Armatimonas rosea: one gene and its partner. The protein of the gene in region 1 binds, or shares a complex with, the protein of each later gene. Links are inferred from orthologs where the notes say so. Each region holds a gene or a part of one and is shown on either strand. Other genes may lie near its edges. The genes, in order: mnmE and mnmG.

Region 1 (3,211 bases):
TAGGTCGAGGCGGCGATCCGCTCGGAGAGCCCTGGCGGTAGCATGGTCACCATCGGTGCCGAAGACGCCTGCTTCAGGAGAGAAGCAAAGGCCTCCTCGTTGCTATCGTCGGTCGTGATTTCCTCAGGGGTCATTTTTTTGCTCACTTGGTCACACTCTGTCCCAGTCTTGCGTATACAAGCTGTATGCCGTTAGAATCGGTTGGTCCTCAAAAAGTTTCAAGATTCTTTTTCTGCGGCATGGTACAAAGAGGCTACTATGGCAGATCCTAGCAATTCTCCCAAGACCGAGTCCACGGGGCTCAATCTTAAGAAATTTAACTCCACCAGTGTCACCACCACCACCGATGTGATCGTCCCCAAGCTCTCCAACGCCGACAAGGGCCGTCGGGCGACTATGGTTGCTGTCGTGATTCTTGCGGTTGGATTTCTGGGCATGATGGCCTTTCGCACCAGTGGCTTCAATCCCTTTGAAAAGACTCCAGAACACGGCGGCCTAGCACGCCCCGAACCGACGCTTCCTCAGTAAGGCTGCCCCATGTCCAACGAGCGTGTTGTCTGCGCCGCCTGCGGCTCCAATAACTTTGCCACCCAGGCTGCCTGCTGGAAGTGTGGCAAGGTCCTGAGCGCTCCGCCGCCTGCCGCCGCGCCTGCTCCGATGAGCGCCGTCCCCGCCGGAGCACCTCCACTGGCACGCCCCCTGCCCGCTCCCGAGCTGCGGAGTGAGTCCCCCGCTGCGTTTTGGTCGTCGGTGGCGATGGGCGTCCTCTTTCCCATGCTGGCGATCCCCGTGGGGCTGGTCTTTCTCATGCTCGATGAACGCCGGAAGCACCAGATCGGCTGGTGGAATATTCTCTTTGGCCTGGTCGGGACCCTGCTCAATGGGGTGATCGCCGTAGTCTCCCTCTATCCCCTCTTGATGAACGCCACCCGCCTGATCCCCAACCTAGGGGGGGCACGCACCGGGCAGTCACAGGACCTCAACTCCGAGGCTCCCCCCTTGGATATCCCCGGCCAGCGTCCCTTTGCCGCGCCGCCACGGTAGTCCGCTCGCATGACTGACACCATTGCGGCAATCGCCACCGCCACCGGTGCCGCGGGCGTGGGGATCGTCCGCCTCTCCGGCCCCAATGCGCGGACAATCGCCGCGCAGGTCGTGCGTCGCTCCCTTCAAGACCAGCCACCTCGCCTGCTCAAGCGTGCCACGGTCTACGATCCGCAGAGCGGGGAATCCCTCGACGATGGCCTCTTGGTGCACTTTATCGGACCGCACTCCTTCACCGGTGAGGATGTGGTCGAGTTTCAGGGGCACGGGGGGATGCTCACCCTGGCTCAGGTCCTACAGGCGTTCCTGGCCGCCGGGGCTCGCTTGGCACGTCCGGGAGAGTTCTCGGAGCGGGCGTTTCACAACGGGAAGCTCGACCTCGCCCAAGCGGAGGCCCTCGCGGACCTGATCTCTGCACGCTCCGTGGCAGCACAGCGCGCCGCCCGCCGCCAGCTCGACGGGAGCCTCTCGCAGGAGGCGCACCGCATCGCCGCCGAGCTCCAAGAAGCCCTCGCCCGCTTGGAGGCGACGATCGACTTCCCGGAGGACGTGGGCGAGCTCGTGCCGGAGACTGTCGAGGCCCCGCTCGGCCGCGCCGCGCAGCGCCTGGAGCGTCTCCTGGCGGGAGCGGCGTACGGCAGGCGGCTCACAGAAGGGCTCACCGTCGCCCTGACCGGTGCCCCCAATGTCGGGAAGTCTTCGCTTCTGAACGCCCTCGCCGGAGCGGAGCGCGCCATTGTCACGGAGCTCGCCGGCACGACCCGCGACATTCTGGCCGAGGAGCTGGTCTTGGCCGGCGTACCGGTACGCGTCCTCGACACCGCCGGGCTGCGCGAGACCGACGATCCCGTGGAGCGTATCGGGGTCGCCCGTGCCCGTGCCGCGGTCGCGACCGCCGATGTGGTGATTGTCGTGGTCGATGCCACCCGCCCCGAGCCCCTCGCCCTGCCCGAGCAGAGCTTTGTGATCGCGGTAAACAAGTCCGATCTGGCCTCCCCAGAGCTGGAGCGCTTTGCCCCCCACCCCGCCGTGGCGATCTCCGCCCGCACCGGGGAGGGGCTCGATGCGCTGGTCCAAGCGGTGATCGGGACATCGGTTCCCGCCAGCGACGCCCCCCTGCTCACGCGAGCCCGCCACGAAGATGCCCTCCGCCGCGCCGCTGCCCAAATCCACGACGCCCGCGTGACCCTCGCCCTTGGGCTCCCCGCCGAGCTGATCGCCGTGGACACGCACGGTGCCCTCGCCGCCCTTGGGGAGCTCACGGGCCAGACCACCCGCGAGGAGATCATCCAGGGAATCTTCTCCCGGTTCTGTATCGGCAAGTGAGCGCTAGAGCGTCCCGTAGAGCCGGTCGCCGAAGTCGCCGAGGCCGGGGCAGATGTACTTTTTCGCATTGAGCTCCCGGTCCAGCGCCGCGGCGTAGATCGGGACATCGGGGTGCGCCGCCTCGACCGCCGCCACGCCCTCGGGAGCCGCCACCACACACACGAGGCGGACATCGGTCGCGCCCGCCGCCTTTACATGGTCGATCGCCTGGCCCGCCGAGCCGCCCGTGGCCAGCATCGGGTCCACCACCAGGGTCGTGCAGCCCTGTACCTGTGGGAGCTTGCAGTAGTAGCTCGCCGCCACCGCGGTCGCATGGTCGCGCTCCAGCCCGATGTAGCCCACGGAGACATCGGGAAAGAGCTCCAAGAACGGCTCCAGCATCGCCAGCCCCGCCCGTAGGATCGGGATCACCACAATCCCATGGGCAAGGACCTGCCCCTCCATTGGCTCCAGAGGGGTGGTAATCGGGGAGGCCATGGTCGGGAGATCAGCGGTCGCCTCCAGCGCGAGGAGTGTGGTCAAGCGCCGTGCGAGCGGGCGAAAGTGCTGGGGGTTGGTCTCGGTAGAGCGCAGGCCCGTGAGCAGGTGCTGGGCCAGCGGGTGGGAGCAGAGATGGATTGCCATACCCCCATTTTACACCGCCGGCTCAGAACGAGCGGGAGAGCGCCAGCGCCTCGACCCCCGCCGCCCCGGCCTTGAGGAGCGTAGCGGCGGCGCAGTGCAGGCTCGCCCCCGTGGTCATGACATCGTCGATCAGGAGCAGCCGCTTGCCCGCCAGCAAAGCCGGGTCCGTAACCTCAAAGTCCGTCGGGGAGAGGTTGGCGAGGCGCTGCGCCGCCCC
Region 2 (3,243 bases), on another replicon or contig:
GATTGGCAATCAGGCCCGCGAGCTGCTCAACCGCGCCGATGAGACCCGCGCGGAGCTGATCGCAGTACGGGGCTCCAATAAAGGAGGGATCGCCGCGTTCTTCTTGGGTAGCGTCGCCCGCGCCCTGGTCGAGGGAGCCGAGCAGAGCGTCTTGCTCACCCGTGGCCCCATCCCACAAGAGCCGCTCAAAGTCCTGATCGCAACGGATCACTCCGAGTACATGGAGAAGGCACTGGCACGGCTGAGCCGCTGGGCCCCCCACGGGCTTGGTCAGCTCACTCTCCTACATGTCCTGCCCCCCGCCTACCGTGCCGCCACAGACCACCTCGCCCAAGAGATTGCCCATGAGGTTTATGGACGCCCCATCCAGGAGGTGGAGGAGGTCACGGCCAAGGCGGCGACCGTGCTCGGCAAGAGCCTGGGGCTCACCGAGGGTGCCATCGACAGCCGGATCGCCCGCGGCTCTATCTCCGAGGCCATCGACACCGCGCTCGCAGAGACCGGGGCCGATCTCCTGATTCTTGGTGCCAAGGGCCAGACCCTGCTGGAGCGCCTCACCCTCGGAAGTGTCTCCTTTCGCGCTGTCACCACCTGCCACAAGAGCGTCCTCGTGCTCCGGGGCTAGCCGGGCGATCTCAAGCAAACGGCCACTCTGCGGCGATAGAATAGCATCATGTTTGATGTTCTGGTGATCGGGGGCGGGCACGCGGGGTGTGAGGCGGCGCTGGCGGCGGCGCGGCTTGGCTGTAAGACGCTTCTGGTGACGGGGCGGCTGGATCGGATCGGGTGGCTGCCCTGCAACTGCTCGATTGGTGGCCCGGCCAAGGGCCATGTGGTGCGGGAAGTGGACGCGCTCGGCGGGGCGATGGGGCTGATCTCCGATGCGACTCTCACCCACATTAGGATGCTCAACACGGGAAAGGGCCCCGCGGTTCGGGCGATCCGGGCACAGGTCGATGTGGAGAAGTACCCCGCGGCGATGCAGGCCTATCTCCAAAACCAGCCCAATCTCACGCTCCGCGAGGCGATGGTCGAGGCGCTGATCGCCCCCCCCGCCCCCACCCGCGAAGCGGGACTCAAATCCGCCTTCGGCGGTGGGGGAGCCCGGCAGGTGCTGGGCGTGACGCTTTCGGACGGGACACAGCTCGCGGCCAAGACGGTTGTCGTGACCACGGGGACCTTTCTGCGCGGGCTCTGCCACCGCGGCGAGGACAAGTGGGAGGCGGGGCGCAACGATGAGGCGGCAGCCTACGGGCTCTCGGCATCGCTCTCGTCGCTGGGCTTTCCGCTCCTGCGGCTCAAGACCGGGACGACGCCCCGGATGGATAAGAACACGATCGACTTTTCCCGCACCGAGGCACAGCCCACCGAGCCGGACTGCCCATCGCTGAGCTTTCGCACGCCCAAGCGAAGCCACGACGGCCTCCTGGCGGCGTATCTCACCTGGACCAACGAGGCAACCCACAAGGTCATCCGCGAGAACCTCCACCGCTCGGCGATGTACGGCGGGCAGATCGAGGGGGTCGGGCCCCGCTACTGCCCGTCGATTGAGGACAAAGTCGTGCGCTTTGCCGACAAGGACCGCCACCAAGTCTTCCTCGAAATAGAGGGCTGGGACACGCCGCAGGTCTATGTGCAGGGCATGAGCACGAGCCTCCCCGCCGAGGTGCAGGCGGAGTTTGTCAAGACCCTCCCCGGCCTCGAAGACGCCGTGATGCTGAAGCCGGGCTACGCCGTGGAGTACGATGCCGTCCCGCCCACGGAGCTGACATCGGCGCTCATGACCAAGCGGGTCGAGGGGCTGTTCTTTGCCGGGCAGCTCAATGGGACGTCGGGCTACGAAGAGGCGGCGGGCCAGGGGCTGATCGCGGGGGCCAACGCGGCGCTCTATGTGCAGGGCCGCAAGCCGTGGAGCCTGACCCGCAGCGATGCCTACATGGGGGTCATGGTGGACGATCTGGTGACCAAGGGTGTCAACGACCCCTACCGCCTGCTCACCAGCCGCGCCGAGTTCCGCCTGACCCTACGCAACGACAACGCCGACCTGCGCCTCACCCCCATGGGCCGTGCCCTCGGGCTGGTGGGCGACGAGCAGTGGGAGCTTTTCCAGGAGCGCAAGGCACGTATCGAGCATGTCGAGAAGACCCTCACCGAGAACACGGTCGGGGGACTGGACAGCCCACGCCTGGAAGCGCTCGGCTTTGCGCCCATCACCGCGCGCCTCTCCTATCTCGACCTGCTCCGCCGCCCGGAAGTGAGCCTGGAGTCGGTCGCAAGCCTCGCCGGCCTCGACCCGACGCACTACGCCGATGGCCTAGAGCAGTGCTTCATCACCGCCCGCTACGATGCCTACATCCGCCGCGAGGAGCTACAGATCGATGTCGCCCGCCGCGCCGACCACCTCGCCCTCCCCACCGATCTGGACTACGCGCTCGTGCCATCCATCGCCAACGAAGCCCTGGAAAAATGGAGCCGCCTCCGCCCCGCCACGCTCGGACAAGCGGCAAGAATTCCCGGCATCAACCCCGCCGACATCTCTGCACTTCATATCTACTTAGTGAGCCGAAAGGCCGGCTCTTCCTAAATCCCATGCGCCCCAACGAAACCAAGTTTATGGAGCACCTCGCCTTTCGCACAGAGTTCCCTCTGGAAGAGCTTTGTGAGATTGCTCGCACTGCCCTGGAGCTCCCACCGTTCCGCTACGACAACGAAAACGAGACTGAGTGGGGAATCGCGGTGAAGGAGGGGGTTGAGTACAATCTCTCCCGCCCCTACGAAGAAGGGACCTTGCAGCACTGGGATGCGACCGTGCCGCCGGGCTGCAACTTTGGGATGACTCTCCTCATTCCTTACACAAGCGCACTCCCCCCAGAGACGGTCGCGCCTTTGGTTGCCTTTGTAGGACAGACGCTCTCCCGTTCCTTGAACACAACCGTCTGGCATCACCGTCGCTGGCTCGGAGCCGGCAGGAATGTGCCTCAGAAGACCGTTTTTCCCCCTTCGTAAAGGCCTGCGCTCCCTGCTCTATGGCAGATGTTGAGATCAGGTAGAATGGCTCGTCAGACCGAGCCCACCATGCCCCATCACGAATTTGTCGTTGCCAATGTCGCCTCTCACCGGGCGGAGCTCACGGAGCTCAATATCGAGTACCTCTCGTGGGTCTTTACAGAGATCGAGAGCCTGTTTGGGGTGCCTGTGGATGAGGTCACGGGGATGCCGGTTCGCGAGTATGTGCCCACAATA

The links.
Region 2: the proteins of mnmE (region 1) and mnmG are in contact, whole or in part, in a solved structure (PDB 9HIP), measured with the Escherichia coli proteins. The link is inferred for Armatimonas rosea from one-to-one orthologs.

The regions. Positions count from the first base shown.
Region 1 is NZ_JACHGW010000004.1:693,355-696,565, forward strand. Bases 314-3,211 are described here. They hold mnmE (tRNA uridine-5-carboxymethylaminomethyl(34) synthesis GTPase MnmE), read left to right. Parts: upstream 314-1,053; coding sequence 1,054-2,370; downstream 2,371-3,211. Other genes in these bases: HNQ39_RS22690 (hypothetical protein), read left to right, coding at 314-528; HNQ39_RS22695 (hypothetical protein), read left to right, coding at 538-1,044; upp (uracil phosphoribosyltransferase), read right to left, coding at 2,374-2,994; HNQ39_RS22710 (ComF family protein), read right to left, coding at 3,017-3,211. Also shown: HNQ39_RS22685 (hypothetical protein), read right to left, coding at 1-134; more of HNQ39_RS22690, read left to right, coding at 259-313. UniProt on the Escherichia coli protein: Exhibits a very high intrinsic GTPase hydrolysis rate. Involved in the addition of a carboxymethylaminomethyl (cmnm) group at the wobble position (U34) of certain tRNAs, forming tRNA-cmnm(5)s(2)U34.
Region 2 is NZ_JACHGW010000001.1:1,082,750-1,085,992, reverse strand. Bases 199-3,128 are described here. They hold mnmG (tRNA uridine-5-carboxymethylaminomethyl(34) synthesis enzyme MnmG), read left to right. Parts: upstream 199-673; coding sequence 674-2,584; downstream 2,585-3,128. Other genes in these bases: HNQ39_RS04950 (GNAT family N-acetyltransferase), read left to right, coding at 3,052-3,128; HNQ39_RS04955 (hypothetical protein), read left to right, coding at 2,590-3,006; HNQ39_RS04965 (universal stress protein), read left to right, coding at 199-625. Also shown: more of HNQ39_RS04965, read left to right, coding at 1-198; more of HNQ39_RS04950, read left to right, coding at 3,129-3,243. UniProt on the Escherichia coli protein: NAD-binding protein involved in the addition of a carboxymethylaminomethyl (cmnm) group at the wobble position (U34) of certain tRNAs, forming tRNA-cmnm(5)s(2)U34.